DNA from 2 places in the Dyadobacter sp. 676 genome. Region 1 is predicted to be linked to the other one. Evidence: riboswitches for the same ligand, from Rfam matches in the RefSeq annotation. Region 1 holds a riboswitch; the other holds the start of a gene.

The links. Region 1 has a riboswitch for S-adenosylmethionine ahead of ABV298_RS23305 (cysteine desulfurase family protein). Riboswitches for the same ligand answer to the same signal wherever they lie in the genome.
Region 2: linked by a shared signal. The riboswitch ahead of metX (homoserine O-acetyltransferase) and the one ahead of ABV298_RS23305 (cysteine desulfurase family protein) in region 1 are both predicted to bind S-adenosylmethionine.

Annotation. Positions count from the first base shown of each region.
Region 1 is NZ_CP159289.1:5,245,365-5,249,790, forward strand. Features, by position in the region: gene ABV298_RS23300 (sulfatase) at 1-1,311, shown strand, start outside; SAM riboswitch class I at 1,515-1,608, shown strand; gene ABV298_RS23305 (cysteine desulfurase family protein) at 1,722-2,945, shown strand; gene ABV298_RS23310 (hypothetical protein) at 3,059-3,310, shown strand; gene ABV298_RS23315 (hypothetical protein) at 3,320-3,853, opposite strand; gene ABV298_RS23320 (chromate resistance protein ChrB domain-containing protein) at 3,932-4,426, opposite strand, start outside.
Region 2 is NZ_CP159289.1:4,501,491-4,505,916, reverse strand. Features, by position in the region: gene ABV298_RS20175 (FdhF/YdeP family oxidoreductase) at 1-95, shown strand, start outside; gene ABV298_RS20170 (glycerophosphodiester phosphodiesterase family protein) at 214-984, shown strand; gene metX (homoserine O-acetyltransferase) at 1,064-2,116, opposite strand; SAM riboswitch class I at 2,248-2,355, opposite strand; gene ABV298_RS20160 (M20/M25/M40 family metallo-hydrolase) at 2,492-3,433, shown strand; gene treA (alpha,alpha-trehalase TreA) at 3,481-4,426, shown strand, end outside.

The DNA of each region.
Region 1 (4,426 bases):
GTCGACGACCTGAACAACGACCTCGGTATTTACGGCAATACATTCGTCAAGTCGCCGAATATCGATCGTCTTGCCCGGCGCGGGGTGCGCTTCGACAAGGCTTATACGCAGTTTCCGCTATGCAGCCCCAGCCGATCGTCGCTGCTGACCGGCCAGCGGCCGGATGTGACGAAGATTTACGAGCTGCAAACCCACTTCCGCAAAAACCTTCCCGACATTGTCACGCTGCCGCAGCTTTTTAAAAACAACGATTATTACAGCGCGCGGGTAGGCAAGATTTTCCATTATGGCGTACCTGGCCAGATTGGTACCGACGGGCTGGATGATCCCGATTCGTGGAACCACCGCGCCAATCCGAAAGGCCGGGATAAAACGGAAGAGCCGCTGATCAAAAATCTTACACCGGATCGCGGGCTGGGAAGCGCATTGGCATGGCGGGCAACGGAAGGCACCGACGACGAGCAGACCGACGGGATGATCGCCAACGAGGCCATTAAAATCATGACCGAAAAAAAGAACGAGCCGTTTTTCCTGGCAGTGGGCTTTTTCCGTCCGCATACGCCGTATGTAGCTCCTAAAAAATACTTCGATATGTACCCCGCGGACCAGGTTCCGCTTCCCGAAGAGGTACCGAACGACCTCGACGACATTCCGGAGGCGGCATTATTTACCAAGCCGCCGCACTGGGGCCTCGACGAAGCGAAACGCCGCGAAGCGTTGCGGGCTTATTATGCAACCATTACTTTCATGGACGCACAGGTAGGCAGGCTAATCGACGCGGTCGATAAATTGAAACTTGCCGAAAAGACGATTATCGTGCTCTGGAGCGATCATGGCTACAATGTGGGCCAGCACGGGCAATGGATGAAGCAGAGCCTTTTCGAAAATTCCGCACGGGTACCGCTGATCATCTCGGTTCCAGGAGCTGCAAAGGGCAAAGCGTCTGGCCGCACGGTGGAACTGCTGGATATTTACCCGACTCTGGCAGAGCTCTGTGGCCTGGATCCGAAGCAACGTTTGCAGGGGAAAAGCCTTGTGCCGCTGCTCAAAAATCCGTCGGCGGTTTGGGATAAACCCGCTTATACACAGGTGCGAAGGGGGCAAATCTTCGGCCGCAGCGTGCGCACCGAGCGCTTCCGTTATACAGAATGGGACGGAGGCAAGGCAGGTGTGGAGCTGTACGACCATCAGAAAGATCCGGGCGAGTTTACGAACCTGGCGAAGGATAGCAATTTCGTGATTACAGTGAATGAACTTGCCGCATTGCTGAGAAAAGGATATCCCGAAACGGAGCAACAGGCGGGGAAATGATTCGAAAGATGATCCGGCCTACGGTCATGGACGGTAATGCGCGGTGACCGTAGGAGCACGGGTATAGTGTATTTTCGGCGCCGTTCTAATTTCTCCAAATGTTCATTACCTGTGTTGTAAGACCGGAGGTGAAAATATCAAAAAAACGCCCTCGTATTTGCATTCCTGAATTCTTTTATTAATCTTTGTCTATCGAATTAATAGATTTATTAAGAACGAAGGGAGAGGTTAGGCTCTGTGATCTTCTGGCAACCTGTGACTCGTCAAGGTGCCCCAACCTAATTCTATTGATAAATCTAAGAATCCAACCACGGAAGTAAATCGGGTATTGCATAGCCGAAAGGGCCGTTTCGGGTCCGGAAAAGCTGTGCTTGCCACTAATTTTTGATTCAACAACAAACCAGAGGAACATGGAAATTTATCTGGACAATGCGGCTACGACCGCGCCGGACCCGGAGGTGATCGACGCGATCCTGCCTTTTTTGACCACACATTATGCCAATCCATCGTCGGTACACGGCGCAGGAAGAAAGGCAAAAGATGCCATTGACGCGGCGCGGCACACGGTTGCAGGCCTGCTGGGCGCTTTGCCCGAAGAAATATATTTCACAGCCGGGGCGACAGAAGGCATCAACCTGTTATTGTCGGGCGCCATTCAGGCCTATGACCTTAGCCACGTCGTCACGAGCCGCATCGAACACAAGGCGGTTTTACAAACATTGAAACGCCATGAAAAGGAAGGGGATATCGAAATCAGTTTTGTGAAACTTGACGAACGCGGGAATATCGATCTCTACCATCTGGAAAACCTCCTGCGCGCCAATCCGCGTACGCTCATTGCGCTGATGCACGGAAACAACGAAATCGGGAACCTGACGGATATCCACGCGGTGGGCGTCCTGGCGCAGCGATATAGCGCCGTGTTTTTTACCGACACGACCCAAACGATGGGCAAAGTCCGTTTTGATTTACGGGAAGCCGCTATCGATTTCCTCGTCGGCTCGGCGCACAAGTTTCACGGACCGAAAGGCGCCGGATTCATGTATATCGATCAAAAACACCGGCTGAAACCGCTGATTTACGGCGGCGGCCAGGAACGGGGGCAACGCGGGGGAACCGAGAATGTACCCGGCGTAGTGGGCCTGGCGAAGGCGCTCGAAGTGTCGTACCGCAACCTGGACGAAAGCCAGGCGAAGATCTCTAAACTGAAACAATACCTGGTGTCGAAGCTGTCGATCGCAGGGATTGAGGGGATTTGTTATAATGGCGAAAGTAAGTCGATCGAAAACAGCGTTGCCAATGTACTGAGCGTATCATTCCCTTGCCTGAGTGCCGGAAGTATCGTTACGGAACTGGACCGGGCGGGAATCGCGGTGTCGGGAGGAAGCGCTTGCTCGGGAGGAGGGGCTTCGCATGTGATGCAGGCGCTGGCGTGCGAGGCCAATAAGGAGAATGTGCGTTTTTCTTTCAGCAAATTCAATACATTTGACGAGCTCGACCGGGTCGTGGATATCATTGTAAGTATCTATGAATCAGATTCGGAAGTAGCTTCGAACAAAGCATGGAGCAGCATTGCGAGCTGGACCTGGGCGGATTCCATGGCGGCGGAACAGGCCAGTTTTAACAAAATTTAATATCAAATCCTGGCACCAAACGGGGCTGGCGAGCGTAAAGGTAACAAACGGCCGGCCATTGGTGCCGGTTACAAGTACATTCTCAACAAACCACTTTAAACATCGACACGACAATGGGCAAAACTTTTTTTCTCCGGATTATTTACCGGAATGCCGTAAGCCTGCACAAGATTACTTCCAGTGTAGAATCTGTTAACGGTGCGAAGATCAAGCATTTGAATTTCATAAGCAAAGGCAAAAGTTTCGTAGGCGTAATAGCGTTCGAAGCCTCGCAACTGATCGACTTTGAAAAAATCATGACGCTGATCCGCCGTAACCGCGACATTTCCGAAGTGGAGCGAATCATGGACGCCTCGATGTGTTGATGCCTGTGGTCAGAAAGTGATCCCGAACTGAAATCCTGCCGTGACGGATGCCGGGTGCCCGTTCCCGAAGCGGAATGGCACCGGCACCGCTATAAAATAGCCGCTATTCTTGTTTTTCTTCACGATTTTATTCAAAACCGGCGTGAAGCCGTACCTCCCGGCCGTCTCGAATGCGGCGCGGCCGGCGAAGGTAAGCCCGGGTGCTAATGTAACGAGTATGCCTGGATGAAAAAGGAAATTGGCCATTTTACTGCTGCCGTGTTCGGCCCTTACGAGCGGCACGAATTCGGCGGAAAAGCCGATTTCGGGACTTTTCCAGATATTGATACCGGTAGGTAGTCCCACTGCGTAATAGTTGTCAAAATTGGTGGTAGTACCCTCCTTGCTGAATGTCACAATAGGGTGGAGAATGCCTACGTAGCCCGCCACACGCGGGTATATGGGCTGAGCCGCGGGCTGCTGCTGTGCGCGGGTAGCGCTATTTGCAAGTGAAAGGAGGCTACAAAACGTAATCAGGAGTTTTCCGGTAAAAATACGGGGCATAACACTGGATTTTAGAGTGAAAAGCGGTCAATCGCCCTGCAATTCTAAAAACCAATGCGCTGTAAGGATAGAATGGTTTTAACGTTTTGTATTTCCTTTACCTTTTCGCATAAATTTCCTGTATTCCGACGGCGTCTGCCCGGTATGAGCCTTGAAAACACGGTTGAAATGGCTTTGGTCGGAAAAACCGGTAAGGTAGGCGATCTCCGCCAAGGTGTCCTCCGAAGATCCGAGCAGCTGAATGGCCTTCTCGATCCGCAGTTTCCGGATATATTCACCAAACGAAAGGTTATCGAAATACCTTGAAAACTCGCGCGACAGGTAGGCGGGGTTCACATCCAGTTCTTCGGAAGCAATTTTGAGGTTGAGGTTCAGGTTGGTATCGATGTGGTCCTGGATAAGGTTTTTAAGGTCTTTCGTCCAGGCGGGCACCCTGGTCTTCTTTTCTCCTTTTTTGCGGATATACGTTTTGTAAATCTGCAAAAGCAAATGCTCGGTGGGACTTTGGGTATGTTTTTCTTTCCGCAAATGTGTTGCCCAACTGTACAGGGCGTCGTAAATAAGCATGCCTTT
Region 2 (4,426 bases), 740 kb from region 1:
TGCTGGTACCCCTTACGAGCGTAGCGGAAAAGAGCAACACACCTACTTCCAAAATGGTGATCCTGACAGTCACACGGCATGAGGCGTCGGCATAACTTAATATTATGCTAACAGTCCACGCCCTGTCTTGCCGTAATTTCGCCGCTGTTTTGCCTCGCTGGGGTAAAACATTCCGTGAAATGTCTTTTAAAAAGAAGTTTTAATTTGGATACAATGAAAAAAGGATTTTTAATGCTTGCGATCGGGCTGATGAGCCTGGTGTCTTTGGAAGGAATGTCTCAAAAGAAAAACAAGGTGATCGCGCACCGCGGCGCGTGGAAAAACACCGGCGCGACCGAAAACTCGATCGGCGCGCTGGAACATGCGATCAAACTAGGCTGCTATGGCAGCGAATTCGACGTGCATATGTCGGCCGATTCCGTTTTATATGTCCTGCACGACCATTCTATTCAGGGAACGAATATCGAAACAACGAATTCGGCCGAGCTTTCGAAGATCAAATTGGCAAACGGCGAGCCGCTGCCTACTTTGGAAGCCTATCTCAAAGCCGGTTCGAAGCAAAAGAAGACACGTTTGATACTGGAAATCAAAACTTCCAAAATCAGTAAGGAGCGCTCGTTGGCATTGGCGACCAAATGTGTGGAACTGGTGAAGAAAATGAAGGTCGAGAAAATTACCGACTATATCGCATTCAGCTGGGATGTGTGTTTGAAGGTGAAAGAACTCGCCCCCAAAGCGCACGTGGAATATCTGAACGGCGATAAAACCCCGGACGAAATCCAGGCGGCAGGTCTGGACGGTATCGACTACCATTTCAGCGTTTTGAAGAAAAAAGAGGATTACATCCCGGCAATGCGGCAGAAAAAGCTGACCACCAATGTGTGGACAGTCAACGACGAAGCAGATTTGAAATACTTCCTCGAAAAAGACGTGGACTACATTACTACCAACGAACCCGAGCTTTTACTGAGCCTTTCGAAGTAATATTTTTGAAATACCTTAAAAAGCCAAACTCCCGACCGGTGACCGATCGGGAGTTTGGCTTTTTGAATATCAGGATATGTCACCGGATGCGCGCCATCTGTAACTGCCCGTTCGTTTCCTGCCATGCCCTGATTACCTGCGTCAGCTGTTTGTACTCGATCAGGAAGCCGTCGTGCCCGTAAAGTGAATCGATTTCCTGAAATGCGGCGTCGGGAATATGCTTTGCCAGGAACTGCTGCTCCGAAAGCGGGAAAAGCAGGTCGGATTTGATACCCAATACGAGCGTTTTTGCCTTCACCAGCCCCAGCGCGTGCACGATTCCCCCGCGGTTGCGGCCCACATTGTGCGAATCCATGATTTTGGAAAGCACCCAGTAGGAGAATGCATTGAAACGCTTCACAAACTTGTCGCCTTGGTATTGCTGGTAGGACGAGGCACGAAAATCGTCGATCTGGTCCGGATTGTCGCGCGCCTGTGTAAAATTATAAGTATCATAATTACGGTACGAAAGCAATGCAATCGACCGCGCCGCGCGCATGCCCATCGCACCCGCGTCCGGACTTTCATCGGTATAGGTAGGGTCGGCTTCGATAGCCATCCGCTGCGATTCGTTGAACGCGATACCCCAGGGCGAATGCAATGCATTGGAAGCGATCAGGATCAGCTCTTCGAACAAATCCGGTTTTTCAACCGCCCATTCCAACGCCTGCTGGCCGCCGAGGGACCCGCCAATGCAGATTTTAATCCTGTCGATCGCCAGTTCCTGCCGGAGCAAATCCAGCGTCCCTACTACGTCGCGCACGGTAATCGTCGGGAAATTACGGTAGTAGGGCCGGTTGGTACGCGGATCGACAGACAACGGTCCCGTGGAGCCGTAAGCCGAACCGAGCACATTGGCGCAGATAATAAAATGCTGCCCGGGATTGAAATATTTACCCTCTCCTACCAGCCCGTCCCACCAGTCGGCGGCGTTGGAGCTGCCCGTGAGCGCATGGCAGATCCAGACGATGTTGGTATCGCTGGCGTTTCTTTCTCCGTGTGTAGTGTATGCGAGTTCAAACCCCGGCAGCTCGCCGCCCATTTCGAGCGCGTAAGGATAGGGATATTTAAAAATCTTCTGTTCCGCTTGCATAAGTGCCACAGCAGGTGGTTAAATTCAACACATGGTAAAATAGACAGCCGAAATACAAATTTTCGGTTGTAGCTGCGAGACTAAAGCCAATCGGCTTACGGAAATTTCTAACTGTAAGAGCACACGAATTGATTTTATATCTCCTAATAACTTAGGTGGGAATTAGCACCTTTCTCCGATGTGGTAGCAGGTTGCCAGAGGTTCGTTGAGCCCATTCTCTCGCCTCTTCTTTATAAATCAACCGCCGTTCAGGGAAGCAATTGATTGATGGTGCAATATTAAGCCCGGATGCCTGAAAATACAAATAAATGGAAAAATTCTGTCGCCTTCCGAACCACCGCAGCGTATCTTTGCCCCTTAACTATTTTGAATCTAATGAGAATCCTTTTTTACAGCCTGTTGCTCGTTCTGGGCGGTTTGCAGGCATCCGGACAGTCCGTTGCACCCTCTCCGGAAATCATCCGCAAACACATTTCCTACCTCGCTTCTGATAAAATGAAAGGCCGCGGCACCGGCAGCAAGGAGAACGAAAAAGCCGCGAAATATGTGGCGAAACAATTCAAAAAGTACCATCTTTTACCCAAAGGAACCGACGGCTATTACCAGCCTTTCACGGCGAAAATCAGGCGCGTCGTAGTCCCCGACAGCGTTCGCGAGGCGCGGAATGTGATCGGTTTTCTCGACAACGGGGCGCAGTATACCATCGTCATAGGTGCTCATTTCGACCACCTTGGCCTCGGCCGCCAGGGCAGTTCCAAGGCCGACAAGCCCGAAGGCCAGATCCACAACGGTGCCGACGACAATGCGTCGGGTGTGGCCGGTTTGCTCGAACTGGCGCGGTATTTTTCAGAAAATGGCAAAAAGGAGCCTTACAATTTCCTTTTTATCGCATTCGGTGCGGAAGAACTGGGACTCGTCGGCTCGCGTTATTTTGTTAATAACCCGACATTACCGCTGTCCGGGATCAATTTCATGTCGAACATGGATATGATCGGCCGGTACGATCCGGGCCGGGGCGTGGGTATAGGCGGCTACGGTACCAGCGCCGAATGGCCGGCGATTTTCAAGGATGTGAAAAGTGAAACAAAATTTTTTACCGATAATGCGGGAAGCGGCGGCTCGGACCACGGGTCGTTTTACGCCAAACAAATCCCGGTGCTGTTTTTCCATACCGGCGGCCACGACGACTACCACAAGCCAACCGACGACGTGGAAAAAATCGATGTGAATGCCGAGGCCGGTATCCTTGGTATTCAGATAAAACTGATCGAAAATGCGATGTTATTACCCAAACTTAAATTCACAGAAGTTAAATAAATCCTTTCGGGAAACCCTTTAAAGTCAGTTTGTTTTGTACGGTTTTGTTGCTCCATCGTTTACTTACGGCCAGCCTCACATCTCCCCCCGAGGAGTTGTACGGAACGCTATTCCGTGACGTGCAGTGCAGCCACATATTTTCCGATTCGAAGACATTCGCCGACGCCATTCCACTGGAAGACCCGGTATTGATTATCGAACAATACCACCGCTTAAAGAACAATCCGGATTTCGACATAGAGGCGTTCGTGCGGCACCATTTCAGGATGCCGGTGCATATTGCTTCGGAATTTGTTTCCGACAAAAACGATCCCGTTTCGGAACATGTACGAAAGCTCTGGTCGGTACTGACGCGCCAGCCGGAAAGCCAGGAACGGGGCGGCTCGCTGATCCCGCTCCCGCACCCGTATGTGGTTCCCGGCGGACGTTTCCGCGAGATTTACTATTGGGACAGCTATTTTACGATGCTTGGCCTGAAAGAATCGGGTCGTGTTGAACTGATCGAACATATGCTCAACAACTTCGCCTATCTGGTGGATACGCTGGGCTTCATACCGACCGCCAACCGGACTTACTATCTAAGCCGCTCGCAGCCACCGTTTTTCTCGCTGATGGTGCGGTTATTCAGTGAAATAGAAGGGAAAAAGGTGTTGAAAAAATACCTGCCTCAAATGCAGAAAGAATATGACTACTGGATGGACGGCGGCTACGAACCCTCGGAGCCTTTTACAGCTTACCGGCGCGTCGTGCATCTGCCCGGCGGTGCTGTTTTGAACCGGTATTGGGACGACAAGGCTACGCCCCGCCCGGAGTCTTACAGCGAGGATACCAATCTTGCCCGGGAAGTTATGAATAAATATGGTACACCGCCTGACGAGCTTTACCGGCACATCCGCGCGGCGGCCGAGTCGGGCTGGGATTTTAGCAGCCGCTGGTTCGCGGATGAAACCGATTTTGCTTCCATACACACCACGGACATCCTCCCGATCGATT